2 regions of the Dactylosporangium sp. CA-139114 genome follow, and region 2 is predicted to be linked to the other one. Evidence: riboswitches for the same ligand, from Rfam matches in the RefSeq annotation. Region 2 holds a riboswitch; the other holds the start of a gene.
The links. Region 2 has a riboswitch for glycine ahead of ACQP2P_RS12820 (L-serine ammonia-lyase). Riboswitches for the same ligand answer to the same signal wherever they lie in the genome.

Region 1: it holds a riboswitch for glycine, as region 2 does, so the genes downstream of both, gcvP (aminomethyl-transferring glycine dehydrogenase) here and ACQP2P_RS12820 (L-serine ammonia-lyase) in region 2, are expected to answer to the same signal.

The regions. Positions count from the first base shown of each region.
Region 1 covers NZ_CP192080.1:3,840,384-3,855,005, reverse strand. Annotated here, with positions in the region: gene gcvP (aminomethyl-transferring glycine dehydrogenase) at 1-2,600, opposite strand, end outside; glycine riboswitch at 2,680-2,778, opposite strand; partial or broken gene ACQP2P_RS17505 (nucleotidyltransferase domain-containing protein) at 2,812-3,477, shown strand; gene ACQP2P_RS17500 (nucleotidyltransferase domain-containing protein) at 3,526-4,260, shown strand; gene ACQP2P_RS17495 (class I SAM-dependent methyltransferase) at 4,257-4,952, shown strand; gene ACQP2P_RS17490 (hypothetical protein) at 4,912-5,943, opposite strand; gene ACQP2P_RS17485 (CDP-alcohol phosphatidyltransferase family protein) at 6,073-6,621, shown strand; gene ACQP2P_RS17480 (DUF881 domain-containing protein) at 6,618-7,466, shown strand; gene ACQP2P_RS17475 (small basic family protein) at 7,463-7,795, shown strand; gene ACQP2P_RS17470 (DUF881 domain-containing protein) at 7,798-8,493, shown strand; gene gcvH (glycine cleavage system protein GcvH) at 8,522-8,902, shown strand; gene odhI (oxoglutarate dehydrogenase inhibitor Odhl) at 9,060-9,500, shown strand; gene ftsR (transcriptional regulator FtsR) at 9,574-10,221, shown strand; gene ACQP2P_RS17450 (bifunctional nuclease family protein) at 10,393-10,857, shown strand; gene ACQP2P_RS17445 (MerR family transcriptional regulator) at 12,567-13,106, shown strand; gene ACQP2P_RS17440 (DUF2461 domain-containing protein) at 13,288-13,905, shown strand; gene ACQP2P_RS17435 (glycosyltransferase family 4 protein) at 13,993-14,622, opposite strand, start outside.
Region 2 covers NZ_CP192080.1:2,818,495-2,833,116, reverse strand. Annotated here, with positions in the region: gene ACQP2P_RS12825 (MMPL family transporter) at 1-2,024, opposite strand, end outside; gene ACQP2P_RS12820 (L-serine ammonia-lyase) at 2,041-3,381, opposite strand; glycine riboswitch at 3,420-3,521, opposite strand; glycine riboswitch at 3,526-3,616, opposite strand; gene ACQP2P_RS12815 (AbfB domain-containing protein) at 3,651-4,487, opposite strand; gene ACQP2P_RS12810 (LLM class flavin-dependent oxidoreductase) at 4,685-5,518, shown strand; gene ACQP2P_RS12805 (sugar kinase) at 5,515-6,621, opposite strand; gene eda (bifunctional 4-hydroxy-2-oxoglutarate aldolase/2-dehydro-3-deoxy-phosphogluconate aldolase) at 6,618-7,265, opposite strand; gene ACQP2P_RS12795 (IclR family transcriptional regulator) at 7,295-8,038, shown strand; gene ACQP2P_RS12790 (ROK family transcriptional regulator) at 8,053-9,288, opposite strand; gene mmsA (multiple monosaccharide ABC transporter ATP-binding protein) at 9,594-11,141, shown strand; gene mmsB (multiple monosaccharide ABC transporter permease) at 11,138-12,436, shown strand; gene ACQP2P_RS12775 (substrate-binding domain-containing protein) at 12,509-13,627, shown strand; gene ACQP2P_RS12770 (ROK family protein) at 13,755-14,622, shown strand, end outside.

The DNA of each region.
Region 1 (14,622 bases), 1.0 Mb from region 2:
GCCGCCACCCGATCGATCTCCGCCTTGATCGCGATCATCGCGTCGCAGAAGCGGTCCAGCTCGCCCAGGTCCTCGCTCTCGGTCGGCTCGACCATGAGCGTCCCGCTCACCGGGAACGACATCGTCGGGGCGTGGAAGCCGTAGTCGATGAGCCGCTTCGCCACGTCGGCGACGGTCACGCCGCTGGCCTTGGTGATCCCCCGCAGGTCCAGGATGCACTCGTGCGCGACGAGGTGCTCCGCGCCGCTGTAGAGCACCGGGTAGTGCTCGCGCAGCCGGGCCGCCACGTAGTTGGCCGCCAGCACCGCCGTCGCCGTCGCCTTCGCGAGGCCGTCGGGGCCCATCAGCCGCAGGTACGCCCACGGGATCGGCAGGATGCCGGCCGAGCCGAACGGCGCCGCCGAGACCGGGCCGACCGGCGCGTCCGCGGCGAGGAACGGGTGCGAGGGCAGGAAGCGCGCGAGGTGGGCGCGGACCGCGACCGGCCCGACGCCGGGGCCGCCGCCGCCGTGCGGGATGCAGAACGTCTTGTGCAGGTTGAGGTGCGACACGTCGGCGCCGAACTGCCCGGGCTTGGCGAAGCCGAGCAGCGCGTTGAGGTTGGCCCCGTCGACGTAGACCTGGCCGCCGGCGTCGTGCACCTTCCCGCACAGCTCGGCGATGCCGGTCTCGTACACGCCGTGCGTCGACGGATACGTGACCATGATGGCCGCGAGCCGGTCGCGGTGCTGCTCGATCTTGCGGTCGAGGTCGGCGAGGTCGACGTTGCCGAGCTCGTCGCAGGCGACCACGGCGACCCGCATCCCGGCCATGACGGCGCTGGCCGCGTTGGTGCCGTGCGCGCTGGACGGGATCAGGCACAGGTCGCGCTCGGTGTCGCCGCGGTCGTGGTGGTACGCCCGGATCGCCAGCAGCCCCGCGAGCTCGCCCTGCGATCCGGCGTTGGGCTGCAGGCTCACGGCGTCGTAGCCGGTGACCTCGGCGAGCCAGCGCTCGAGATCGGCGATGAGGCGGCGGTACCCCTGGGTCTGCGCGTCGGGCGCGAACGGGTGGACGTTCGCGAACTCGGGCCAGGTGATCGGCTCCATCTCGGTGGTCGCGTTGAGCTTCATGGTGCAGGAGCCCAGCGGGATCATGCCGCGGTCGAGCGCGTAGTCCTTGTCGGAGAGCCGGCGCAGGTACCGCAGCATCGCCGTCTCGGAGCGGTGGCTGCTGAACACCGGGTGCGTGAGGTAGTCCGACGCGCGGCGCAGCGGCGCCGGGACCGTGTCGGCCGTGTCGAGCGCGGTGACGTCGGCGTGGGCGAGGCCGAAGGCGGCGAGCACGTCGCGCAGGTGCCCGAACGTCGTGGTCTCGTCGCAGGCGATGCCGACCCGGTCGGCGTCGACGAGGCGCAGGTTGATCCCGCGCGCCGCGGCGGCCTCGACGATCTCGCCGGCCCGCCCCGGTACGACCGCCGTCACCGTGTCGAAGAAGGCCCGGTGCTCGACGGTCACCCCGCCCGAGCTGAGCCCGGCGGCGAGGCGCACGGCCATGTCGTGGGTCCGCGCGGCGATCTCGCGCAGCCCGTCGGGGCCGTGGTAGACGGCGTACATGCTCGCGACGACGGCGAGCAGCACCTGCGCGGTGCAGATGTTGCTCGTCGCCTTCTCGCGGCGGATGTGCTGCTCGCGGGTCTGCAGCGCGAGGCGGTAGGCGGGGGCGCCGCCGGCGTCCTTGGACACGCCGACGAGCCGGCCGGGCAGGGTGCGCTCGAGGCCCTGGCGGACCGCGATGTACCCGGCGTGCGGGCCGCCGAAGCCCATCGGCACGCCGAAGCGCTGGGCGCTGCCGACGGCGACGTCGGCCCCGATCGCGCCGGGCTCACGCAGCACGCAGAGGGCGAGCAGGTCGGCGGCGACGGTGGCGATCGCGCCCCGCTCGTGGGCGAGGGCGATGAGGGCCTCGTGGTCGCGCACGGCCCCGGAGGCGCCCGGGTACTGCAGGTGCAGCCCGAAGAACGCCTCGGGAAGCTCCTCGACGGCGAGGTCGAGCACGCGCACCTCGATGCCGAGCGGTTCGGCGCGGGTCCGGATGACGGCGAGGGTCTGCGGGAGCACGTCGGCGTCGACGACGTACACCTCGGACTTCACCTTCGACGAGCGCCGCGCGAGGGTCATCGCCTCCGCGGCCGCGGTCGCCTCGTCCAGCAGCGACGCCCCGGAGACCGGCAGCCCGGTGAGGTCGGCGACGACGGTCTGGAAGTTCAGCAGCGCCTCGAGCCGGCCCTGGGAGATCTCCGGCTGGTACGGCGTGTACGCCGTGTACCACGACGGGTCCTCGAGCACGTTGCGCAGGATCACCGGCGGGGTGTGGGTGCCGTGGTATCCGAGGCCGATCATCGACACCAGGGTCCGGTTCGCCGCGGCGAGGGCGCGCAGCTCGGCCAGCACCTCGGCCTCGGACGCGGCGAGCGGCAGGTCCAGCGGCTTGTGCCAGCGGATCGAGCCGGGGATGGCGGCGGTCATGAGGTCCTCGACCGTGGAGTATCCGACGGTCTTGAGCATCCGGGCCTGCTCGTCGGCGCTCGGGCCGATGTGCCGCGCGGCAAAACTGGTCATGGGCCACACTCTCTGGGCGGATCGCGGGACAGGGGGCGAACGTGCGCTCCTCCCCCTCTGTCGCAGACTCCAGAGGTGCCAACCCGCCGCGGTCCTTTTGCCTGAGAGGTTCCGGGGAGGATTTGCCCCTTCGGCGCCGCTGCTCGTGCTGCACAGCGGTCTCTCCCGCGCGGGTATTGCCGGCACGACTACCCTACCAACAGTGCAGGACTTGACCATCGTGGCGAAGCACACGATCTACTCCGCGGTGGTCGGCTCCCGCGCCTACGGGCTCGACGGCCCGGACTCCGACACCGACCGGCGGGGCGTGTTCCAGACGCCGAGCGACGCCTTCTGGTCGCTGGACAAGCCGCCCAGCCACGTCGAGGGGCCGCTGCCGGAGCAGTTCTCGTGGGAGGTCGAGCGGGCCTGCACCCTGGCCCTGGCGGCGAACCCGACGGTGTGGGAGTGCCTGTGGTCGCCGCTGGTCGAGCACGTCACCGACGCCGGCCGCGCGCTGCTGGCGCTGCGCCCCGCGTTCCTGTCCCGCCGCGCCGCCCGCAGCTACGGCGACTACGCCCGCGACCAGCTCAACACGCTCACCTCGGTGCGCGCCCGCACCGGCGAGGTCCGCTGGAAGCAGGCGATGCACATGGCCCGCCTGCTGCGCGCCGGCGCCCACGTCCTGCGCACCGGCGAGGTCCTGGTGGACGTCGCCCCCTGGCGCGACGAGCTCCTGGCGATCCGCCGCGGCGAGCTGGGTTGGGAGGACTTCCAGTCCCTGGCGGCGTCGCTGGCGGCCGGCCTGGCCGCCGCCGAGTCGGCGTCGACGCTGCCGCAGGAGCCGGACCGGGAGGCGGTCGAGCGTTTCCTGTTCGCACTGCGAACGGCCGCGCTCGCGCGGCCCGGGCCGGTGCGGGCCGCTCAGCCCCCGGCGCCGGACGGCATCCCGGACTGGGCCGGCGCGGTGGCCGACGAGCACCCGTATCCCCTCGCCTTCGCCACGGTCAGCGGCGCCCACCTCTACGGCTTCGCATCCGTCGACTCGGACCTGGACCTGCGCGCCTGCCACCTCCTGCCGCTGGACGAGGTCGTGGGCCTGGACACCGGCCCGGACACGGTGGAGATGGGCGGCGAGCGCGAGGGCATGGAGCTGGACATCGTCAGCCAGGAGCTGGCGAAGTTCATCCGCCTCCTCCTGCGCCCGAACGGCTATGTCCTGGAGCAGCTGCTCTCCCCGCTGGTCATCCGCACCAGCCCCTTGCACGACGAGCTCAAGGCCCTGGCCCCGCACTGCCTGACCCCGCAGCACGCCCGGCACTACCTGGGTTTCGCCTCGGGCCAGTGGCTGCTGTACGCCAAGACCGGCGAGCTGAAGCCCGCCCTCTACACCCTGCGGGTCCTGCACACCGGCATCCACCTGATGCGCACCGGCGAGATCGAGCCGGACCTGCGCGTGCTCAACACCCTCCCCTACGTCCCGGACCTGATCGAGGCCAAGAAGGCCGGCGAGCACCACGCCCTGCCCGCGTCGCTGGTCGCGCCGGAGACCCTGGCCGCGGACGTGGCGCGGCTGACCGTGCAGCTGGAGTCGGCGCGGGACACCTCGCGGCTGCCCGCGACCCCGTCGGCCGCCCCGGCGCTGAACGACCTGCTGATCCGCACCCGGTTGTCCCGATGACCGGGCCGCCGCCGAGCAGGCCGCCGGAAGGGTCGCCGGAAGGACCGCCGGGCCGGGCCGGGACCATCGCCGCCTTCCACGCGGGGCTCGGGCTGCACGGGCCCACGTGGCGGGCCGCCGGCTGGGGCAGCCAGGACCTGCAGCGCGTCCGCTTCGAGGCCCTGACCGGCGCCGCCGGCTACACGGGCGGCACCGTGCTCGACTGGGGCTGCGGCCCCGGCGACCTGTACTTCCACCTCCGCGCCATGCGCCTCCCCCTGCACTACACCGGCGCCGACCTGAACCCGGCCATGGTCGAGCTGGCCACGGCCCGCGGCGTCCCGGACGTCTCGCTCCTGCCGGTGACCGAGACCCCGGCGGGCCGCCACGACTACGTGTTCCTCAGCGGCGTCTTCCAGTTCGCCGACCCGGACGACCCGCTCTACTACCTCGGCATGTTAGAACACGCGTACGACATTGCCGGGCGGGCCGTGGCCGCGAACTTCCTCAGCGCGAACCGCCCGGCGGCCGCCCGAGCGCCCGACGAGCTCTACGCCGACCCGTCGGTCCTGATGCGGTTCGCGGCCGCGCTGACCGATCGGTGGCGCATCGACCACGCCTACCACCCGCAGGGCGCGGACTTCACGATCGCCCTGCTGCACGAGCCCCCGTTCAGCCGGCGCGGCACCGGGCCGAGTTCGGGTCCACCATGAGCAGCGAGGCGTCGACGGCCTCGAAGTCGGAGCCCTTCAGCGCCTTGAGCGCGTCGAGCTGGGTGTTGCTCCACTTCGCGTCCTCGGCGCCGGTGAAGTACCACGGGGAGCCGTTGTCGGCCAGGATCGCGCCGTAGGTCTTCAGCGCCTGCGCCACCGCCCGGGCCTGCGGCGGGAACTTCGCGATGTCCACCGACGCCTTGAGCCGGAACCGGGCGCCCATCGGCGGCAGCGCGGCGTCGGTGGCATCGGACGCGGCGTGGCGGGCCGGCCAGACGAAGGCCTTGCGGGTCTTCGGCGCGGTGAAGCGGATCGCGTGGTCGATCCGGCCCGCCGCGGCCTCCTCGGCGCGGGGCAGGCCGGGCAGGATCGGCAGGCCCGCGGCGTCGGCCGAGGTCCAGCCGCTCTTGCGCAGGGCGTTGCCGCGCAGGTCGTAGACGGCGCCGGAGCCCGCCTTCCAGGAGCCGTCCGGCTGCGGCGACGCGGCGTAGAGCTCGTACGCCTTGCAGGCCGCGGTGTCCTGGACGATCACGTGCCGGTCGCCGCCGGCGTTCGCGCCGCCCTCGACGCGCGCGTTGCGCGGGATCGGGTACGGGCCGGGGTCGCTCTCGCCGGCGTACTCGAAGGTGACCTTCACCTTGGCCTGGCCGGCCGGGACGTTCGTGACGGGGATGCCGGACGTCGTGCCGAAGTCGGGGTGGGCGTGCGCGGCGGCGCCGATGCTCGCCACCCAGGCCGCGGAGTCGCGGCTCACGGGCAGCCGGGACACGTCGGCGTGCCAGACGTTGTCGGCCGGGAAGATCGTGCACGGACCGGCGGAGGAGGGCGCCGGGGAGGCGTGCCCGAGGCCGCCCCCGGCCCCGGGGAGCGCGGGCGACGCGGCCAGCGCCGGCTGGGGCGTGGCCGGGGGCGGGGTCGCGGACGGCGAGCAGCCCTGCAGCACCGATGCCTGCAGTACCAGTGCCAGACCAACGGCCGTCGTCCGCCTCATGCCGCGCGACGCTACCCGGCGGGGCGCGGCGCCTCCACCAGGTCACCCGTGCGGGCTGTTAGCATTCCCCGCGTGGCAGACCGGCAGGGTCTCGGGCCGGTGCTCACCGTCCCGAACCTCATCAGCTTCATGCGCCTGCTCGGCGTGCCATTGTTCCTGTACCTGTTCCTCGCCACCGACGCCACCGGCTGGGCGGTCGCCGTGCTCGTCATCGGCGGGCTCAGCGACTGGGTCGACGGGTTCGCGGCGCGCCGGCTCAAGCAGGTCAGCCGCCTCGGCGAGCTGCTGGACCCGCTCGCCGACCGGCTGTACATCCTGGCCACCCTCTTCGCGCTGACGTTCAAGGACGTCGTGCCCTGGTGGTTCACGATCGCGCTGCTCGCCCGCGAGGCCGTGATGGTGCTGGTCCTCGTGGTGCTGCGGATCCTCGGCCACGGCCCGCCCCCGGTGCACTACGTGGGCAAGACCGCCACCGCGGTCCTGCTCATGGGCTTCCCGATGATGCTGCTGGCGCACTTCGCCGAGTCCACGCGCTCGTGGGCGCAGCCCAGCGGCTGGGCGCTGCTGTGGTGGGGCATCGTCCTGTACTGGATCGCGGCCGTGTTCTACGTGATCCAGGCCACCGTGCACGTGCGCGCGGGGCGGGCGGTGCCGTTGAAGGCCTCCAGCTCCTCGTGACCTCGCCCCGCCGCGACGACCTGCTCGGCGAGCTGTTCCGCAACCCGCTCGACCCCGGCTACGCGGCCGCGGCCGCCCGCCGCGGCGACGCCCCCGCGCCGCGCTCCGGCCGGTGGCTGACCGCCGTGGCGATGCTGGCCATCGGGTTCCTGCTGGCGGTGGCGTACCACCAGGTGGTGCAGGCCGCCCCGGGCACCTCGAAGGCGCGCGACGATCTCGTGGCCGACGTGCGCGCCCGCCAGAAGACCGCCGACGATCTGCAGCGGCGCGCCGCCGACCTGCGCGCGCAGGTCGACCGGGCCCGCGACGACGCGCTCGCCGACGGCGACAGCGCCGCCCGGCTGCGCGACCTGGCCGCCGGGACCGGCACCGGCAAGGTCACCGGGGACGGGGTGGCGGTCCGCATCGCCGACGCGCCGCCGCAGGTCGATCCGGTCACCGGCCGCACCCAGGACGAGAACCTCGGCGTCGTGCTCGACCGGGACCTGCAGGACATCGCCAACGGGCTGTGGCAGTCCGGCGCGGAGGCGATCGCGGTCAACGGCCAGCGGCTCACCGCGACCGGCACGATCCGGGCCGCCGGCGGGGTCATCCTCGTCGACTTCCGGCCCGTGACCAGCCCCTACGAGGTGACCGCGATCGGCCCGCCGGACCTCGCCGAGCAGTTCAACGCCTCGGCGACGGCGAAGCGGTTCACGCGGTACGTCGACGAGTACCGCATGCAGTTCGGCGTGAAGAAGCGCTCGAACCTCGCCCTCGCCGGGGCGGCCGAGCCGCCGCTGCGGTACGCCCGGACGCCCGCCCCGACCCCGTCGTCGACTCCCTCTGGAGGTCCCACGCGATGATCGCCGTGATCGCCCTGGCCATCGGCGTTGCGGCCGGTGTCTTCCTCGAGCCGTCGGTGCCGCTCGGGCTGCAGCCGTATCTGCCGATCGCCGTCGTCGCCGCGCTCGACGCGGTCTTCGGCGCCCTGCGGGCCAAGCTCGACGGCATCTTCGACGACAAGCAGTTCGTCGTCTCGTTCGTGTCGAACGTGCTGGTCGCCGCGCTGATCGTGTACCTGGGTGACAAGCTCGGCGTCGGCGGGCAGCTGTCCACCGGCGTCGTGGTGGTCCTCGGGGTGCGGATCTTCGGCAACGTGGCCGCCATCCGCCGGCACCTGTTCCGGGCCTAGCCGTGGGCAAGCCCGCGAACCTCGTCATCGCCCTGCTGCTGGCCCTGCTCGGCTTCGGCGTCGCGGTCCAGTTCAAGGCCGGCGGCAGCGATGCCGAGCTCTCCTCCGCCCGGCCCGAGGACCTCGTGCGCATCCTGTCCGACCTCGACGCCCAGCAGGACCGCCTGCGCGGCGAGATCAGCGACCTCGAGGACACCCAGCGACAGCTGGACTCGGGGGCGCAGGGGCGCGACGCGGCCCTGGCCGAGGCCCGCAAACGCGCCGACGAGCTGGGGATCCTCGCCGGCACGCTCCCCGCCGAGGGGCCGGGTCTGCAGATCGACCTCACGCCGGGCTCCGAGGCCATAAAATCCGAAACCGTGCTCGACGCCATCGAAGAACTGCGCGGGGCCGGGGCCGAGGCCATGCAGATCGCGGGCGCCGGCGGGCCCGCGGTGCGGATCGTGGCCTCGACGTACTTCGTGGACGCCCCGGAGGCGGGCAGGCTCGTGGTCAACGGGACGACGATCGCCGCGCCCTATACGATCACGGTCATCGGAGGTCCGGACACCATGCGGACGGCGCTGAACATCCCGGGAGGGGTCGTGGACAGTGTCCGCCAGCACGGCGGTACGGTTTCCGTGCGCGACATGGATCCCGTGCGCGTCAACGCGTTGCACAATGCCGGTGCGCTGCAGTACGCCAAGCCCGCACAGTAGTACCCAGCCGAGCGAAGAAGGACTTGACGTGATTCCCGACGATCTGCGGTACACCGCCGAACACGAATGGCTCGCCCCCGCCGGGGATGGCACGTTCAAGGTCGGCATCACGCATTACGCGCAGGACTCGCTGGGCGACATCGTCTTCGTCCAGCTGCCCGAGACGGGTGCCGCGTTCGAGACCGGCGGGTCGCTCGGCGAGGTCGAGTCGACCAAGAGCGTCTCGGAGATCTACGCACCGGTCGCCGGCGAGGTGGTCGCGGTGAACCCGGCTCTGGAGAGCGCGCCGGAGCTCATCAACTCCGATCCGTACGGCGAGGGCTGGCTCGTCCAGCTCAAGGTGGACGACCCGGCGGCCGTCGACGCGCTGCTCGACGCGAAGGCGTACGCCAACCTGACCGCCGGCTGATCACCCGGGAATTCGCCCGGCTTTTCACCGACACCCTTGCCGCGCGTCCGGTTGACCCGTGATTTCGCGCGTGACTAGGCTCGCTCAGTCAACCGTATGCGTTCCAAGGCTTCCCATGCATCCGGCTGACCCCGACATACGACCGTGAGGTGGTTCGATGACGCGCCCAGACGACGAGTTTCCCCCACTCGACGTCACGTCCACGCTCAACCTTGGCGCCATTGAGGATGCCATCGAGGGGCCGGACAACGACATGGTGCCCACCCGCATGTCGGGTTCCCTGCCGCCCGGCACGGCGCTGCTGGCGGTGCGCCGCGGGCCGAACGCCGGTGCGCGCTTCCTGCTCGACCACGACGTGACCACGAGCGGCCGGCACCCCGACAGCGACATCTTCCTCGACGACGTGACGGTCTCGCGCCGCCACGCCGAGTTCCACCGCGAGGGCGGCACGTTCACCGTGCGCGACGTCGGCAGCCTCAACGGCACCTACGTCAACCGCGAGCGCGTCGAGGCGGCGACGCTGAGCAACGGCGACGAGGTCCAGATCGGCAAGTTCCGCCTCGTGTTCGTCGCAGGACCGCGCCCCGACGAGAGCTGAGGCGATGACGGCGTCGGCGGCCGCCTGGAACAATCCGACCCCGGGTGAGGACCTCACCCGGGGCGAGCGTCTCATGAGCATCGGCGAGGTCCTCGCGCACCTGCGCGGCGACTTCCCCGACGTGACCATCTCCAAGCTGCGCTTCCTGGAGACCGAGGGGCTCGTCGAGCCGCGGCGCACCCCCGCCGGGTATCGCAAGTACACGTGGATGGACGTGTCGCGGCTGCGCTACGTGCTCACCGCGCAGCGGGACCAGTACCTGCCCCTGCGCGTGATCCGCGAGCACCTCGCCACCATGCGTGAGCCGCTGACCGAGGTTTCGGATTCGGTACCGGCCGAGGCCCCCGCCGAGATCCGTCTCACCCGCGAGGAGCTGCTGAGCAAGGCCGGACTCACCGAGGCGGCGCTCAAGGCCCTCGAGGACCACGGCCTGCTCAAGTCCCGCCCCGGGGCCGGCTACGACGCCGACGCCCTCGAGGTGGCCACGGCCGCGGCCCGCCTGGCCGAGTTCGGCGTGGAGCCGCGGCACTTGCGCGCCTACCGGGCCGCCGCCGATCGCGAGATCGGGCTGTTCAGCCAGCTCGTGACCCCGATGACCAGGCAGAACGGCCCGGCCGGCCGCGCCCGGGCGGCCGACACGGTGCACGAGCTCGCCGCGCTGACCCAGCGCGTGCACGCCGCCCTGGTCCGCGCCGGCCTGCGCGAGATCCTCGGCAAGTAGCCCCCCTTGCGGGCAAAACCTGGGTGAACGGGACGTTTCGAACGGCGCCGGATCGGCTCCATCCGCAGGCGATCTTCACCACTCGGCACGCCGGACGGGCATCGCGAGTGGCACGAGTGCCGTGGAGTCCGTGTAACGTGCAGGGAGAGGCAAGTCGACACGGAGGCGGCAGTGCGAGAGCTGAATGTGGTCGGAGTTCGCGTGGAGCTGCCTACCAATCAGCCCATCGTGTTGCTCAAGGAGGTCGACGGAGACCGCTACCTGCCGATCTGGATCGGCGCGGTAGAGGCCACCGCGATCGCCTACGAGCAGCAGGGGGTGAAGCCTGCGCGGCCACTGACCCACGATCTGATGCGCGACATGCTCGCGGCGTTGAAGGCCCCGCTGCACGCCGTCGAGATCGTGGAGATGCGCGACAACATCTTCTACGCGGAGCTCGTCATCGGCGACAACGTCCGCGTCTCGGCCCGCCCGAGCGACTCGATCGCCCTGGCCCTGCGCGTGGGCGCCCCGATCCGCTGCGCCGACCAGGTCCTGACCGAGGCCGCCATCGTCATCCCTGACGAGCAGGAGGACGAGGTCGAGAAGTTCCGCGAGTTCCTGGAGCAGGTCCGCCCGGAGGACTTCGCCGGCTGACCCGCCGGGCACCGCGACGACAGCCGCTCTGAACGGGCTGCCTGGCCCGCTGCGTTCGCCGGCTGACGCGCCCGGGCACCCACGACGACAGCCACCCTCGACGGACCACCTGGGCCCGCTGCGTGCGCGTCGCCGCCCCGGCGGCTCCTCGACGGCATGACACCTCTCAGTAGCGACCGGCCCAGTCTCGGGCGAGTCCACCATCTCGCGGGCGGCAACCGACCAATCTCACCCAGATACCGCCCCGGCCAGCACACGCCACGCGCCACAGCGGACGAACAGCGGCCCACGAGCGGCCCGTCACCGCCCGCGGCGGATGCGGACAGCACACGGCGGCGACACGGGCAGCCACCGACCAATCTCACCCAGATACCGCCCGGCCGGCACACGCCACGCGCCACAGCGGACGAACAGCGGCCCACAAACGGCCCGCCACCGCCCGCGGCGGATGCGGACAGCACACGGCGGCGACACGAGCAGCCACCGACCAATCTCACCCAGATACCGCCCGGCCAGCACACGCCACGCGCCACAGCGGACGGACAGCGGCCCACGAGCGGCCCGTCACGGCCCGCGGCGGATGCGGACGGCACACGGCGGCGACGCGGGCGGCAGGCTGCGGATGACACGCGGCGGCAACGCGAGCGGCACAGGCGACCGGCGCGCAGTCGGACAGCGGCCCGTCCAGCCGCCACGGTGCACGGCGGCGGCAACGGCGACCGAGCTGGCAGGCAGCGAGCAGCGACCGGCCCCGGATGCCGCGCGGCAAATGGCGGCAGCGAACCAGGCGGCGGGCAGCAGACAGCGAGCGCCAGGCGGACAAGCAGCGGACGGCGGAGCGCAGACCGGCAGCGAACGGCGGGGCCCAGGCCGGTAGCGGGCCAGGCCGACGGCGGACGGCGCACGGCGACGGTCCGGGCCGCGAGCACTGAGCAGCGGCCGCCGGCGTGCAGCAGGAAGGAGCCGGACGACGGCGGTGGCGGGCGGGTGATCTCGGGCGGGGTGATCTCGGGCGGGGCGTGGGTGGCGAGCGTGGCACGTGGTTTGGTAACAATCGGGCACACGCCCGTGTGACGAGGGCGGAAACGCCTGCGCAGTTCGGTGAAGACGCTTGCCTTCCGGAACGTGGCAGGTAGCGTCGGTGGTGGGTCAACCGCAGCGTCGGGGTGCCGTCGCCGACGGTCAACCAGTGCCGCGGGTGGACGCGCGCAAGGTTTCACGCACCGGCACGCGGCGTGTCGCGGCGTTACCTCCCCGCAGACCCTCAAGGTGCGCTATAGGGTTGCGGGTGTTGACGCTGGAGGTGGGTCGCAATGCAACAGCCCCCGGATCCCGGGATACCCGGCCATGCCGCTGAGGCCGCTGAGTACGCCCAGGTGAACCCGGCCGTGGAGCACCGCACCGCGGCAGGCGCCCCGATCGGCCACGAACGCGTTGCGGGGCCCGGTACCCAGATCGACCACCGTTCACACATCGGCTTCGCGATGACCGCCGATGACACGGTGCCGAACGTCAACCACCCGGCCGCCCACGGCGAGCAGCACGGGACCGCAACCGCGGGGTTTGGAGCGAACACCAGCGACATCGGAGGCGACGTGGACGCCTTTGGGGCGAGTGCAACCGCCGGGGCCGGCTTGAGCCCCGCGAACAGCACCGGAACGAGCGCCACCGGGCCGAGCACCACCGGTCCGAGCGCCACCGGCACGGGGATCGCCGACGCCGACGACGTCGGCTACCGCGGCCCGACCGCCTGCCACGCCGCCGGGATCAGCTACCGCCAGCTCGACTACTGGGCCCGCACCGGGCTCGTCGTGCCCTCCGTGCGCGACGCCAGCGGCTCCGGCAGCCAGCGCCTCTACTCCTTCCGCGACATCGTCGTGCTCAAGGTCGTCAAGCGCCTCCTCGACGCGGGCGTCTCGCTGCAGAACATCCGCAAGGCCATCGACACGCTGCGCTCGCGCGGGGTCGGGGACCTCGCCGGCATCACCCTGATCTCGGACGGGACCACCGTCTACGAGTGCCGCTCGCCCGAGGAGGTCGTCGACCTGCTCCAGGGCGGCCAGGGCGTCTTCGGCATCGCGATCTCCGGGGCGTTCAAGGAGATCGAGGGCACCCTGTCGCACCTGCCGGCCGAGGCGGCCACGACGGGCGAGGAAGTGCCCGCGCCGCCGGCCACCGGCAGCGCCGGGGACACCTACGCCGGGGGCGACGAGCTCGCGATGCGCCGCGCCCGCCGCCGCGCCGGCTGACCGAACCCACCATCGCATCCCGAGACCCCCGTTCGCCGATCCGTGCCCTCAGTTTAGAACAGAGGTACGACACAAACGGGCGTGTCGCGAAAGGTGAGCCGGTCGTCCGTTCGCCGCCGGCTCCGCCGAGCCGGCCCCGCCCGAGGCCGCCATCTCGTGGTGTCGTCGTAAGCTCCAGGGCGTGACGTTCCGTGGCTGGCCCGCCGAGGCGCTCGAGTTCTACGACGGACTCGAGGCGGACAACTCCAAGACGTACTGGACCGCGCACAAGCGCACCTACGAGGAGCAGGTGCGCGGCCCCATGAGCGAGCTGCTGGCGGAGCTGGAGCCGGAGTTCGGCCCGGCGAAGATCTTCCGCCCGTATCGCGACGTGCGCTTCAGCGCCGACAAGTCGCCGTACAAGACCTCGTGCGCCGCCTCGTTCGAGCGCGGCGGCTACGTCCAGCTGACCGCCGAGGGCCTCGCCGCCGGCGCCGGGGCGTACATGATGGACTCGCCCCGCCTGGCCCGCTTCCGCCAGGCGGTCGCCGCCGACGCGTCGGGCCGCGAGCTCGACGCCATCGTCGCGGACCTGGCCGCCCGCGGCTGGTCGGTGACGTCGCACCAGCAGCTCAAGACCGTGCCGCGCGGCTACGACAAGGAGCACCCGCGCGCCGGCCTGCTGCGCCACAAGGGCCTCATCGCCTGGCACCAGTTCCCGCTGAAGCCCTGGCTCGGCACCGCCAAGGCGCGCGGGCACGTCGAGACGTTCCTGCGCGGCTGCCGCCCCCTGCAGGAATGGCTCGCCGCACACACGTGACCTGCGTCAGCGCCGCCCGACCGACGCCGCCAAAAGCCCGCAGGCAAAGAAAGCCCGCGGGCAAGAAAAAACCCGCGGGCACCTGAGTCAGCGGCGCTCGACGGCCGCCATCAGCACGTCGAACGGGGCCGCGGCCGCCCGGGCCGCCGCGTCGCGGTCGGCGGCCTCGCGCGCCGCCGGCTCCGCCCACAGCCCGCCCTCCAGCGCGAGCGCCGCCCGCGCCGCGTCCGCGCCCGCCTGCCAGGCGGCCTCCTCGGCCGCCGCGCGGACCAGGCTGGCCGGCCGCTCGCCGACCGGCACCTGCGGCGGGTCGGCCAGCAGGTTGCCCGGCGGCACGAACACGACCGGCAGGCCGCTGCCGAGGACGGCGGCCCGGCGCCGGGCCTCGAAGGCCGGCGCGTCGTCGATCGCCGCGCCGTAGACGGCCGCGGTGCGGGCCGCGATCGCGTGCCACGAGTGCCGCTCGCGAGCCATGGCGCGGGCCCGGGTGGCGAGGGTCTGGGCAAACAGCGGGTCCTGCAGCAGCGCCGCGACGGCGTCGGCGAGGCCGTCGGGGTCGCCGGCCGGGAAGCGGATGCCCGTGACGCCGTGCTCGACGATCGAGGCCAGGCCGCCCGTCGAGGCCACGACGAGGGCGGCGCCCGAGGCGGCGGCCTCGAGGGCCACGGTGCCGGTCGGCTCGTAGCGGCTCGGCATCACGAACGCGTCCGCGGCGGC
Region 2 (14,622 bases):
GTCGCGTCGACCACGACGGCGGTGAGCAGCCCGATCCCGACCTGCTCGATCTGGCCGAGGTCGGCCGCGGCGAAGCAGGCGAAGACCACGACCATGAGCAGCGCGGCGGAGGTGATGATCCGGCCGGTGTGCTGCAGGCCTCGGCGCACGGCGGTGTCGGTGTCGTCGCCGCGCTCGACGTACTCCTTGATCCGCCCCAGCAGGAAGACCTCGTAGTCCATCGAGAGCCCGAACGCGAAGGCGAACACGATCACCACGACGAACGGGTCCAGCCCGCCGACGGTGAGCGTGTGCAGGATTCCGGATCCCCAGCCGTGCTGGAACACGGCGACCATCACACCGAACGTGGCCCCGAGGGACACCACGTTGGCCAGCACGGCCTTCACGGGTACGACCAGGGACCCCGTCATCGCGAACAGCAGCAGCACCATCGCCACGAGCGTCACCGTCACCGCGCCGGGCAGGTCGCCGGCGATGAGCCCGACCAGGTCGATGAGGATCGCGGCGTCGCCGACCACCCACGACTGCACCCCGGCGGGCCGGTCGGCGCGCAGCCGGTGCACGAGCCCCTGGGCCGCGTCGTCCTCGGACCCGCCGCGCAGGGCGAGATCGACCGTCGCGACCCCCGGTCCGGCGGCCTTGGCGGGCTGCACGCCGGCCACCGCCGGGTCGGACGCCCACCGGGCGGCATACGCGTCGAGCGATGCGGCATCGGTACGGGCCACGACGGTCACCACCGGCCGGTACGCGCGGCCGAAGCGCGACCCGAGCTCGTCGGCGACGCGGGCCGACTCGATGCTGCGCGGCACGCCCTCGAGCCGGGGCAGCTTGAGCGTGAGCCCCAGCAGCGGTGACCCGGCGGCGAGCAGCAGCACGGTGGTGCCGAGCGCGATGAGCACCGGGCGGCGCTGGACGAACCGCGACAGGCTCGCGAAGAATCCCCGCTCGCCGTCGCGGACGGTGGCCTGCTTCGCGCGGGGCTTGATGCGCTGGTGGAACAGGCCGATGAGCGCCGCGGTGAACGTCAGCGCGGCCAGCATCGCGACGACGGCGATCGACACGCCCCCGGCGCCGAGCGCGCCGAGCTGGTGGATCGAGAACATCATGAGGCCGGACAGGGCCGCGGCGACGGTGAGCGCGCTGAAGAAGATGGTCCGCCCGGCGGTCGCCCAGGCCCGGCCGATCGCCTCCGGGGGCTCGAAGCCGGCCGCGACCTCCTCCCGGTAGCGGGCCACGAGCAGCAGCCCGTAGTCGATCGACAGGCCGAGCCCGAGCAGCGTGACCACGGTGACGACGTTCTGGTCGAGGTCGCTGACGCGGCTGAACACCCACAGCAGCGGCATGGACGCGGCCACCGAAACGGCGGCGGCGAGCACCGGCAGGCCGGCCGCGACGAGGCCGCCGAAGACGAACACGAGCACGATGAGGGTGAGCGGCAGCGAGACCAGCTCGGCCCGGGCGAGGTCGCGCTTCTGGGCCCCGCGCACGTCGGCGTTGAGCACCGGGTTGCCGCCGACCTCGACCGTCGCGTCCGGCACTCCCGCCGCGGCCAGCTCGGCGTCGAGCCGGTGCAGCCGCGTGCGCAGGGTGTCCAGCACGGCGTCGCGCTCGCCGATGTCGAGCTTGGCGAGGGTCGCGACGACCAGCAGGCCGCGCCCGTCGGTGGCCAGGTAGGCGGGGGCCTTCGCGGCCGGCACCGAGAACGGCGTGTCCACCGCGGTGACGCCGGCCGACCGGGCCAGGTCGGCGGCCGCGGCGCCGACGGCGGTGCGCACGGCGGGGGCCTGCGGGTCGACGTGGCCGACGAGGCCGACGACGGTGCCGCTGGAGTCGTTGCCGGTCGCGATGGCGTCCAGCCCGTCGATCGCCTCGACGTGCCTGGGGTTGCTCGCGTCCGCGATCGCGCTGAAGACCGGCCCGAACGTGAGCCCGCCGAGCACGACCACCACCAGCCAGACCCCGATCACCGACCAGCGGTGCCGGAAGCAGAACCGACCGATCCTCGCCATCGCGCCGAACGCCATGCCGCACAGCTTCGCATCAGCACTCGATCACGGTGACGGCAAGGCCTCCCCGGGCGGTCTCCTTGTACTTCACCGACATGTCCCGCCCGGTCTCGCGCATGGTGCGCACGACCTTGTCGAGGGTGACGTGGTGCGCGCCGTCGCCGTTGAGCGCGAGCCGGGCCGCGTTGACCGCCTTGACGCTCGCGATCGCGTTGCGCTCGATGCACGGGATCTGCACCAGCCCGCCGACCGGGTCGCAGGTCAGGCCGAGGTTGTGCTCGAGGCCGATCTCGGCGGCGTTCTCGACCTGGCCGGGCGTGCCCCCGAGGGCCTCGCAGAGCCCGGCGGCGGCCATCGCGCAGGCGGAGCCGACCTCGCCCTGGCACCCGACCTCGGCCCCGGAGATGGATGCGTTGCCCTTGATGATGATCCCGACGGCCGCGGCGGCGAGCAGGAACCGGACCACGCCGTCGTCGTCCGCGCCCGGCACGAACTTCGTGTAGTAGTGCAGCACCGCCGGGATGATGCCGGCCGCGCCGTTCGTCGGGGCGGTGACGACCCGGCCGCCGGACGCGTTCTCCTCGTTGACCGCCAGAGCGTAGAGGTTCAGCCAGTCCATGACGTGCAGCGGGTCCGACATGTCGGACTTCTCGCTCAGGTCGGCGAACAGCCGCGGCGCCCGCCGGCGCACCTTCAGCCCGCCCGGCAGCACCCCCTCGGGCCGGGTGCAGCCGTTGTGCACGCACTCCCGCATGACCGACCAGATGTGCAGCAGCTCGGCCCGGATCTCCGGCTCCGAGCGCCAGGCCAGCTCGTTGGCCAGCATCACGTCGGAGATCGAGCGGCCCTCGCAGTGCGCGAGCAGCTCGGCGCCGGTGGTGAACGGGAACTTGACCGGCACCTCGGCCTCGGCGACCGCGCCGTCCGGGCCGACCACGAAGCCGCCGCCGACGGAGAAGTAGGTGCGGGTGAGCAGCTCCTCGCCGGCCTCGGTCCAGGCCGTGAAGCGCATGCCGTTCGGGTGCTCGGGAAGGCTGCGGCGGCGGTGCAGCACCAGGTCGGCGTCGGCGCTGAAGGGGATGTCGTGCTCGCCCAGCAGCGCGATCCGCCCGTCGAGCGCCACCTCGGTCCCGGTGTCCACGGTCGCCGGGTCCTCGCCCCGCAGGCCCAGCACGACCGCCCGGGCCGAGCCGTGGCCGTGCCCGGTCGCGCCGAGGGAGCCGAAGAGCTCCGCCTTGACGCGGCCGGTGCGCGGCAGGTGCCCGGCCTCGGCCAGGCCGGTGACGAAGCGGCGGGCGGCGCGCATCGGCCCGACCGTGTGCGAGGAGGACGGGCCGATGCCGATGGAGTAGAGGTCGAACGCGCTGAGCGTCACGGAGGCTCCCTGGTCGAGGACTCGGGTGGGCCTCCCCGCTCTGTCATCGAATGCCTGAGAGCTTCACCGGCACGGCCGCCCGTAGGGTGGCCGGCGGTTTGCACCGTGGGCGCGGGACGCGGCGTCCCGGCTTTCCAGAGTCGCCTTCCCGCGGCGGTACGTGGGCCTGAGAGATTCCGGGGAGGAGTTGCTCCTTCGGCGTCCCGATTCCCTGGGACTCTCCCGTCGCGGGTCGAGCAGCGCGGTATGCGGTTGTCGGGCCGACCGTACTACGGGGCCCAGGGCGCGGCAACGGCCCACGTGATGTCGGCAACCAGGCTGCCGGCGCTGTCCTGGGCCGCGGTGCCGCCGGGCGTGGCCAGCCACAGCTCCGCGTTGATGTGGCGCAGGTAGGAGCCCGGGAAGTTCCAGGACGCCAGCCGCACCCCGCCGGGGGCCGTCTTCGCGCACCAGGTCGCGTCCGCGCGGGTCAGGGCCGTGCCGTCGTCGGCACTGATCTTCACCCGGCCGTTCTGGTGGCGCAGGTAGTAGCCCGGGTAGTTGCTCGCCTGGAGGGAGTAGCACCCGCCCGCGAGGCCGGGCACCACGCGCCAGGTGGCGTCCTGCCGCAGGAGCTGGTCACTGCCCGACGACACCGTCTCGGTGTAGCCGAGGCCGTTCATGTGCCGGGCGTACCGCGTGGTGCAGCACGCCGTCGTGGCCCGCAGCGAGATGGAGGAGCCGGCCGGCAGCGTGGTCGCGGCCCCGTCGTCGCCGGCCGAGCCGGGCACCGCGGCCAGGGCCGAGGCCCAGCGCGCGGCCATCCTGTCGTAGCCCGCCCGGGTCGGGTGCACCCCGTCGGCGAGGTCGCCGGGGCCGAGCGCGGCGTGCATGTCGACGAAGTGGACCTTGGCGCCCTTGCCGGCCACGATGCCGGGGATGGTGGCGTTGAACGCGTTCGCGGCCGCCTCCCGCCCGGCGTCGGCCAGCGGGATGATCGAGGCGACGAAGACGTCGGCGCCGGGCGCGGCCGTGCGCACGTGGTCGATGAGCGCGGACAGGCGCGCGGGCGCGTTGCCGAGGTCGTAGTTCTGCACCACGTCGTTGGTGCCCAGGTGGATGAGCACGCTGCGGGGCGCGGTGGACTGTGTTCATTTCATTGTTGTAAATATTTTGATTTGTTGGGCTGGTACAGTCGGCCTTGGAACTCCGCGTTCCGCGCCCCCGGGACACGTCGCAGAACGGGCGCGGGACCCCGCAGCAGTCGCGGGGAGGAGGTGGCGACAGCACTGCTCGCTGCCGTTCTTGCTTCTGGGAGTACCACATGGAAATCGGTCTCGGCCTGCCCGTCAGCGACCCCGCGCGCCTGCCCGAGTGGGCCCGCCGCGCCGAGGCGGCCGGCTTCGCCACCGTCGCCCTGCTGGACCGCCTCGCCTACGACAACCCCGAGCCGCTCGTCGCGCTGGCCACCCTCGCCGGCGCCACCACCCGCATCCGGCTGCAGACCGAGGTGCTGCTCGCCCCGCTGCGCGCCACCGCGCTGCTGGCCAAGCAGGCCGCGACCCTGGACCGCATGTCGGGCGGGCGGCTCCGGCTCGGCGTCGGCATCGGCGGCCGCGACGACGACCACGCCGCCGCGGGCGTTCCCCTCGACCGCCGCGGCGCGATCATGGACCGGACGCTGACGGACCTCGCGGCCATCTGGTCCGGATCCGCATACCCGCTCGCGCCGATCGGCCCCTCCCCCGTCACCCCGGGCGGCCCGCCACTGCTCGTCGGCGGGTTCGCGCCGCCCGCGCTGGCCCGGGTCGCCCGCCACGGAGCCGGGTTCCTGTGTGCCGCCCCGCTGGGGTGGGCCGGCGGTCTCGTGCGCACCGTGCACGAGCAGTGGGCGGCGGCCGGCCGGCCCGGTCGCCCGCGGCTGGTCTGCCAGGTCAACGCCGCGGCCGGCTCGCCGGAGTCGGTCGCCCGGGCCCGGTCGGCGATCGCGGCGTACTACGCGTTCACCGGCCGCGAGGGCTGGGGCGAGCCGATCGCCGACGCGAACGAGCTCGCCGACACCGTGGCCGCGTACCGCGACTTCGGCGCCGACGAGCTGGTCCTCTACTGCTGGGGCGACGACCCCGACCAGATCGAGCTCCTGGCTTCTTTGCTTTAGCGCTGCACCCGCGCGCCGGCCCCGGCAACCAGGGCCTCGACCTCCTTGAGGCTGGCCATCGAGGTGTCGCCGGGCGTGGTCATGGCGAGGGCGCCGTGGGCCGCGCCGTATTCGACGGCCGTCTTCAGGTCGCCGAAGGTCATCAGCCCGTAGATGAGGCCCGAGGCGAAGCTGTCGCCCCCGCCGACCCGGTCCAGGATCTCCAGGGCCGGGCGGTGGGTGGCCTCGGCGAACTCCCCGCCGGACGCCGTTTTCCACCAAGCGATCGCGCCCCAGTCGTTCACCGTGGCGGTGTGCACCCCGCGCAGGGTGGTCGCGACGACCTGGAAGTTCGGGTAGGCCGCGACCGCCGCCGCGATCATCGTGCGGAAGTTCGCCGAGTCCAGCGCCCCCGCGTGGATGTCGGTGCCGGGCACCTCGAGGCCGAGGCAGGCGGTGAAGTCCTCCTCGTTGCCGATCATCACGTCGACGAGGCCGGCCAGCCGCCGGTTCACCTCGCGGGCCCGCTCCTGGCCGCCGATCGCCTTCCACAGGCTCGGCCGGTAGTTGAGGTCGTAGGAGATCACCGTGCCGTGCCGGCGGGCGGCGGTCAGGCAGGCCTCGATCGTGTCCGGGGTGGTCTCGGACAGGGCCGCGTAGATGCCGCCCGTGTGCAGCCAGCGCACGCCCAGCTCGCCGAAGAGGTGCTCCCAGTCCACGTCGCCGGCGCGCAGCTGGGCGGCCGCGGTGTGCCCGCGGTCGGAGACGCCGACGGCGCCGCGCACCCCGAACCCGCGCTCGGTGAAGTTGAGGCCGTTGCGGACCGTCCGGCCGATCCCGTCGTACGGCATCCAGCGCACGAACGTCGTGTCCACGCCGCCCTGCAGGATCAGGTCCTCGAGGAGCCGGCCCACGTCGTTGTCGGCGAACGCGGAGACGAGCCCGGTGCGCAGCCCGAAGCAGCGGCGCAGTCCGCGGGCCACGTTGTACTCACCGCCGCCCTCCCACGCGCGGAACTGCCGGGCGGTGCGGATGCGGCCCTCGCCCGGATCGAGGCGGAGCATGACCTCGCCGAGGGAGACGAGGTCGTAGCGGCACTCGGCGGCCGGTCGAACGGTGATCATCGGGCCTGCTCCAATGCGTCTCGGGTGCGGCTGGTGACGGCGGCCCAGTCGCGGGCGGCCAGCAGCTCGGGCGCGACCATCCAGGTCCCGCCCACGGCCAGCACCGACGTGACCGCGAGGTAGTCGGCGAGGTTGGCGGTGTTGACGCCACCGGTGGGGACGAACCGGACGGTGCGGAAGGGGGCCGACAGGGCCTTCACCATCGGCACGCCACCCAGCTGCTCGGCGGGGAAGAACTTCACGGTGTCCAGGCCGGCGTCCAGGGCCTGCATGATCTCGGACGGCGAGGCGACGCCGGGGAACACCGGCACGCCGTGCTCCTGGCAGCGCGCCACCACGGACGCGCTGAAGCCGGGGCTGACGACGAACCGCGCGCCCGCCGCCACGGCCCGGTCGACCTGCGCGGCGTTGATCACGGTGCCCGCGCCCACGAGCATGCCGGGGCGCTCGGCCATGGCCCGGATGGCGTCGGCCGCGGCGGCGGTCCGGAACGTCACCTCGGCGCAGCCCAGGCCGCCGGCGACGAGCGCGTCGGCCAGGCCGGCGGCGTCGGCGGCGTCCTCGAGCACGACGACGGGCACGATCCTCCCGGCCGCGATGGTTTCGACAACGGGGTGTTGTTCAGTATGCTGAACGTTGGTCACACATGTGACCATAGTGCATCGGAGGCCGTGTGACCACTCCCGTCAAGTCCGCCGACCGAACCCTCGACATCCTGGAGGCCCTGGCGACCGGCGGCCCGTCGACGCTGTCGGAGCTCACGCGAGCCCTCGACATCCCGAAGAGCAGCCTGCACGGCATCCTGCGCACGATGGCGGCCCGCGGCTGGATCGAGACGACGCAGACCCGGTTCCGGCTCGGGCTGCGGGCCCTGCAGGTCGGCGCGGCCTATCTCGACGCCGACGACACCGTGGGCCTGCTCGCCGGCATCCTCGACGATCTCGCCGCCCGCTTCGGGGAGACGACCCACCTGGGGCGCCTGGACGGCGCGGACATCACCTACGTGGCGAAGCGGGAGTCGACGCACCCCCTGCGCCTCTACTCGGCGATCGGCCGCCGCCTGCCGGCCCACGCCACGGCGCTGGGCAAGGCGCTGCTGGCCGCGCGCACCCCGGAGGAGGTCGACGCCCTGTTGCCCGACCCGCTGCCGGCCCTGACCCCGCACACGGTCACGGACCGGGCCGCGCTGCGGGCCGAGCTGGCGTCGATCCGGGCGCTCGGCTATGCGGTTGACCGCGAGGAGAACACCGAGGGCATCGTGTGCGTGGCCCGCGTGGTGCCGACGCGCGACCCGGCGACGGACGCGATCAGCCTGTCGATCCCGCGGACCCGCCTATCTTCGTCCACAGTGGACGAGGTCGCCACCGCCCTGGCCGAGGCCGTGGACAAGGCGTCCAGCGCGCGGCGCTTTCTCTAGCCGGCCGGCTTGCTCTAGCCGGCCAGCAGGGCCGAGACCTGGGGCGAATACGTCGAGTGCAGCACCAGCGCCGCGCCGCCGATCACGGCCGCGTCGTCGCCCAGCGGGGACAGGGCCACGTCCACGGTGCGGATGCGCCGGGCGATGGCCCGCTCCCCCAGCGCCCGCACCACCGCGGTGCGGAACTGCGACTCGACGTGCCGGATGCCGTGCCCGCCGACGATGATGAGCTCGACATCGACGATGTTCACCACGTTCACCGCCACCGCGGCGAGGCGCTCGGCGGCCCGGTCGATCACTCCCCCGGCGAGCGCGTCCCCCGCGGCGGCGGCCCGGCAGAGGGCCCCGTGGTCCACAGTGGACGGCGATCGCCGGAAGGGCTTCGTGAGAGCGCTCTCACCGCCGGCCGCGAGCAGCCGATGGGCGTCGGCGACGAGTGCCGCCGGATTGATGAGGCTCTCGAGGCAGCCGCGGTTGCCGCAATAGCAGTCGGGACCACTCTCCGTGACCGACGTGTGCCCGAACTCGGCCGCGTTCATGGAACCGCCCCGGTGGACCTGGTGGCCGAGCACGAGCCCGCCGCCGACGCCGGTGCCGAGGAAGAAGTACGCGAAGTTCGCGACCCCCCGCCCGGCCCCCGCCCAGCGCTCCCCGATCGCCGCGGCGGTCGCGTCGTTGTCCAGCGTGACCGGCAGCCCGGTGGCGTCGGCGACCATCTGCTTGAGCGGCACCCGGGTCCAGTCCGACAGCTGCGGCGGCGAGATGACCTCGCCGAGCGACTGGTCGATCGGGCCCGGGGCGGCCAGCCCGACGCCGAGCACGCGCTCGCGCTCGACCCCGGCCTCGCGCAGCACCTCGCCCACGAGCTCGGCCATCGCCGCCGTGACCTTGACCGGATCCATGTCGGCGGGGGTCGGGCGGCGGGCGGTGACCAGCGGCCGGCCCAGCAGGTCGACCACGACACAGGCCAGCTCGACCGGGTCGAAGTGCAGCCCAACGGCCCGTCCGGCGTCGGCGTTGATGCGCAGCACGGTGCGCGGCTTGCCGCCGCTGGACGAGCGCGCGCCGTCCTCGCGCACGATCCCCTCGTCGATCAGCCGGCGCACGATGCCGGAGACCGTCTGCGGCGTCAGGCCGGTGTGCTCCGCGATCTCCACGCGACTCGTCCCGTCGGCCAGCTGGATCTGATCCAGCACGACCGCCCGGTTGTACTGACCGACCTTGGGGAGATTTGTCCCGACTTGCCGCACCCGGCCTCCCGCCTACGTACCGTTACCTACATGATGCCCCGCGCCGTTGACTTAGTAAAGCAATTGGATTTAGAGTCCGACACGCGCGGCTAACGCCCTGGACACGTGAGAGCGCTTCCCCGGCCGCCGCGATGGCGGCCACGGCACTAGATCATTGCCGGATTGTTACCAAGAAACGACCGGCGGGACTGGGCAGGATCGCCACACTGGAATAAGTTGGTCGTCACAACAAACCTGGCCTTGCGGCAGTGGTTCCAGTAGCCCCTCGGAGGCAACATGATGTCGGTGACAAGGGGGCTCGAGGCATGAGCACCGCACCGGTTCTGCTCGAGATGCGGTCCATCACCAAAGAGTTCCCGGGCGTCAAGGCGCTCAGCGACGTCAACCTGGTGGTCCGTCAAGGCGAGATCCACGCGATCTGCGGCGAGAACGGCGCCGGGAAGTCGACGCTGATGAAGGTGCTCAGCGGCGTCTACCCCTATGGTTCGTACGACGGCCAGATCTTCTACCAGGGCTCGGAGAGCCGCTTCAGCAACATCCGGTCGAGCGAGAAGGCCGGCATCGTGATCATCCACCAGGAGCTTGCCCTGGTGCCCCACATGTCGATCACGGAGAACCTGTTCCTGGGCAACGAGCCCCGGCGCAACGGGGCCTACGACTGGAAAGCCGCCAACCGCAAGGCGCACGAGCTGCTGACCCAGGTGGGCCTGCGCGACGACCCCGACACCCTCATCAAGGACATCGGCGTCGGCAAGCAGCAGCTGGTGGAGATCGCGAAGGCGTTCGCCAAGGACGTCAAGCTGCTCATCCTCGACGAGCCGACCGCCGCGCTCAACGAGAACGACTCCAAGCACCTGCTCGACCTGCTGCGCGGGTTCAAGGCGCAGGGCATCACCTCGATCATGATCTCGCACAAGCTCAACGAGATCGAGGAGATCGCCGACTCCATCACGATCCTGCGCGACGGCAAGACGGTGGAGACCCTCGAGGTCGGCGCCGAGGGCGTCAACGAGGACCGGATCGTGCGCGGCATGGTCGGCCGCGACCTGGAGAGCCGCTACCCCGATCACACCCCGAAGATCGGCGAGGTCTTCTTCGAGGTCCGCAACTGGACGGTCCGCCACCCGATCGCGGCCGACCGGCTGGTCTGCAAGAACTCGAGCTTCAACGTCCGCCGGGGCGAGATCGTGGGCTTCGCCGGCCTCATGGGCGCCGGGCGCACCGAGCTGGCGATGAGCCTCTTCGGCCGCTCCTACGGCGTCTACCAGTCCGGGCAGATCTTCAAGGACGGCCAGGAGGTCCAGCTCAGGTCGGTGGCCGAGGCGATCAGCCACGGCCTGGCGTATGTCAGCGAGGACCGCAAGTCCATCGGGCTCAACCTGCTCGACGACATCAAGACCTCGATGGTCGCCGCCAAGCTGTCGAAGATCATCCGCCACGGCGTCATCGACGAAGTGGCCGAGCACAAGGCGGCCGAGGAGTACCGCAAGGCCCTGCGGGTCAAGGCCCCCACGGTCGACGAGGGGGTCGGCAAGCTCTCCGGCGGCAACCAGCAGAAGGTCGTCCTGGCCAAGTGGATGTTCACCGACCCCGACCTGCTGATCCTCGACGAGCCGACGCGCGGCATCGACGTGGGCGCCAAATACGAGATCTACGGCATCATCCAGCGGCTCGCCGACCAGGGCAAAGGCGTCATCGTCATCTCCTCGGAGCTGCCGGAGCTGCTCGGTCTGTGCGACCGCATCTACACGGTGTTCGAAGGCACCATCACCGGTGAGGTCCCCCGCAGTGAGGCCAACCCGGAACTCCTCATGAAGCAGATGACCTCTACGAAGAAGATGCCGACGCGATGAGCCGACTCAAGGACCTCCAGAAGAACCTGTTCGGGGGCACGACCTCGAACGCCCGCCAGTTCACGATGATCTTCACGCTGGTGGCGATCATCCTGCTGTTCCAGTGGTGGACCGACGGGCTGACCCTCAACTCCGGCAACCTGATCTCGCTGACCCAGCAGTACGCGTACATCTCCGTGCTGTCCATCGGCATGCTCATGGTGATCGTCGCCGGCCACATCGACCTCTCGGTCGGCTCGGTCGCCGCGTTCGTCGGCATCATCGTGGCCAAGACGATGCGCGACCACAACCTGCCGTGGTGGGCCGGCATCCTGCTCGGCCTCGCGGTCGGCGCCGTGATCGGTGCGTGGCAGGGCTTCTGGGTCGCCTACATCGGCGTCCCGGCCTTCATCGTCACGCTCGCCGGCATGCTGATATTCCGCGGCGGCAACCAGTTCATCGGCAACGCGGAGACCATTCCGGTGTCGAAGGCCTTCACCAAGATCGGTGCTGGGTACCTTCCGGAGTGGGGCCCCAACACGGGGTACAACAACAGCACCCTGATTTTGGGTCTGGTCGCCTGCCTGGCCGTGATCTGGCGCGAGTTCCAGTCGCGCAAGACCCGCCGCCAGATGGAGGCCGAGCAGAGCCCGATGTGGGTCTCGATCCTGCGCATGGCCATCATGGTCGCGGTCATCCTGTTCGCCACCCTGCGCTTCGCCGGCGGCCGCGTCGGCACCAGCTTCCCGATCTCGGGCTGCATCCTGGCCGCGCTGGTCATCGCGTACTCGTTCTACACCCGCAACACCGCGGGCGGCCGGCACATCTACGCCGTCGGCGGCAACGCCCGCGCCGCGGAGCTCTCCGGCGTCAAGCTGCGCCGCGTCAACTTCTTCGTCATCATGAACATGGGGATCCTCGCCGCGCTGGCCGGCATGATCTTCGTGGCCCGCTCCGGCGCCTCCGGCCCCCAGGACGGCCTGAGCTGGGAGCTCGACGCGATCGCCGCCGTGTTCATCGGTGGCGCCGCGGTCGCCGGCGGCATCGGCACCGTGAGCGGCTCCATCGTCGGCGGTCTGGTCATGGCCGTGCTCAAGAACGGCCTGCAGCTGCTCGGCATCGGCACCGACCGCGAGCAGATCATCCGCGGCCTGTTCCTGCTGCTGGCCGTCGCACTGGATGTCTACAACAAGAGCCAGGGGCGGTTCTCGATCATCGGATCGATCATGCGCCCCTTCCGTCGGCAGGAGAGCACCGATCCCGCCGCGCCCAACCAAGCCGGCCAGGAGTCAATCAGGACTCCGGTCGGCGGCTGACCCACCCGCCGCACACCCGCGGCAGACGCCCCTATCCCCAGTAACATCCCGAAAGAAAGGGCTTTCAAAGCCATGCGCAAGTTCCTCACCAGGAGCCTCGCGGTCAGCGCTGTCGCGCTGGTTGCGCTGAGCACCGCCGCGTGCGGCAACAGCGACCGCACCGACTCGGGCACCGGCGCCTCCGGCGCGGCGGCCAAGGGTTTCGCCAAGGACGCGCTGATCGGCGTCGCCCTGCCGTCGAAGACCTCGGAGAACTGGGTGCTCGCGGGTGACCTGTTCACCAACGGCCTCAAGGACGCCGGCTTCAAGTCCGACGTGCAGTACGCCGGTGCGTCGACCACGGTCGCCGACCAGCAGTCGCAGATCTCGTCCATGGTCACCAAGGGCGCGAAGGTCATCGTCATCGGCGCCACCGACGCCGCGCAGCTGGGCACCCAGGTCAAGCAGGCCAAGGACTCCGGCGCGATCGTCATCGCCTACGACCGGCTCATCACCGGCACCGCGGACGTCGACTACTACATCGCGTTCGACAACTTCAAGGTCGGCCAGCTGCAGGGCCAGGCCCTGCTGGACGGCATGAAGGCCAAGAAGCCGACCGGCCCGTGGACCATCGAGCTGTTCTCCGGCTCGCCGGACGACAACAACGCCGGTGTCTTCTTCAACGGCGCCATGGACGTGCTCAAGCCGCTCATCGACAAGGGCGACCTGATCGTCGGCTCCGGCCAGAAGGACGTCAAGCAGACCGCCATCCAGGGCTGGAAGGCCGAGGGTGCGCAGTCGCGCATGGACACCATCATGACCTCGACCTACGCCAAGGGCGACAAGACGCTGGACGGCGTGCTCTCCCCGAACGACACCCTGGCCCGCGCGATCATCACCTCGGTGAAGGCCGCCGGCAAGCCGGTCCCGGTCGTCACCGGCCAGGACTCCGAGGTTGAGTCGGTCAAGAGCATCATGGCCGGCGAGCAGTACTCCACGATCAACAAGGACACCCGCAAGCTGGTGGCCGAGACCATCAACATGGTCAAGGCGCTCCAGGGCGGCGGCGAGCCGACCATCAACGACACCAAGTCCTACAACAACGGTGTCAAGGTCGTCCCGGCCTACCTGCTCCCGCCGGTCATCGTGACCAAGGCGAACGCGGCCGAGGCCTACGCCAACGACCCGAAGCTGTCCCCGCTCACCAAGTAAGGCACACCGGCAACAGCGTCGTGGGTCCCCGGAGCGCTTTTCCGGGGACCCACGCGCGTTCCAGCCAAGACACAGCCCTCGCCGGCCCGGACCGATCGGCCGGCGGCGGCGCCGGGAGGCGTGAAGCGTGTCCTCCTCGACCAGCCCGCAGGAGTCGGTGCGCCGGCAGAACCTGGGGGCCCTGCTGCGCTACATCCACGTCCGCGGCGCCACGTCGCGGGCCGAGCTCACGAGCCGGCTCGGCCTGAACCGCAGCACCATCGGCGCGCTCACCGCCGATCTGGCCACCGCCGGTCTGGTCGACGAGGGTGTACCGCACGAGACCGGTCGCGCCGGCCGCCCCTCGATCGTGGTGCGTCCGCGGTCGTCGCGCGTGTACGGGTACGCGCTGAGCCTGGAGCTCGACCGTCTGCGGGCCGCCCGCGTCGGGCTCGGTGGAAAGGTCCTCGACGGCCGCACCGCCGATCGCCCGCCCGGCCCGGACCCTGCCCCGACCATCGCCGCGCTGGCCGGCCTCGTCGCCGACATGCAGCGCTCCGCCCCGGCCGACGCCGTGCTCGTCGGCTCCGGCCTCGCCGTGTCCGCCTCGGTGCGCCACCACCTCGGCTGGGCGGATGAAACGATCGAATCCGAGCTCGCACACGGCATGGCCGACGCCGTGCGGCCCCGGTCCGGCCCCCCGGCCGGCCCGTTCCTCGGCGGCATCGCCGACCTCGCCGCCCTGGCCGAGCACACCCGCGGCGCCGCGACGGGCGCCGACAACGTCATCTACCTGCACGGCGACGCTGGCATCAGCGCGGGCATCATCGCCGGCGGCCGGCGCATCACCGGCTACGGCGGCCACGGCGGCGAGGTCGGCCACATGGTCGTGAACCCGTCCGGCCGGCTGTGCGGCTGCGGCTCGCGCGGCTGCTGGGAGACGGAGATCGGCGAGCGCGCCCTGCTGCACCTCGCGGGCCGCACGGTCGCGACCCCGGGCGCGGCGGTGGCGGCCG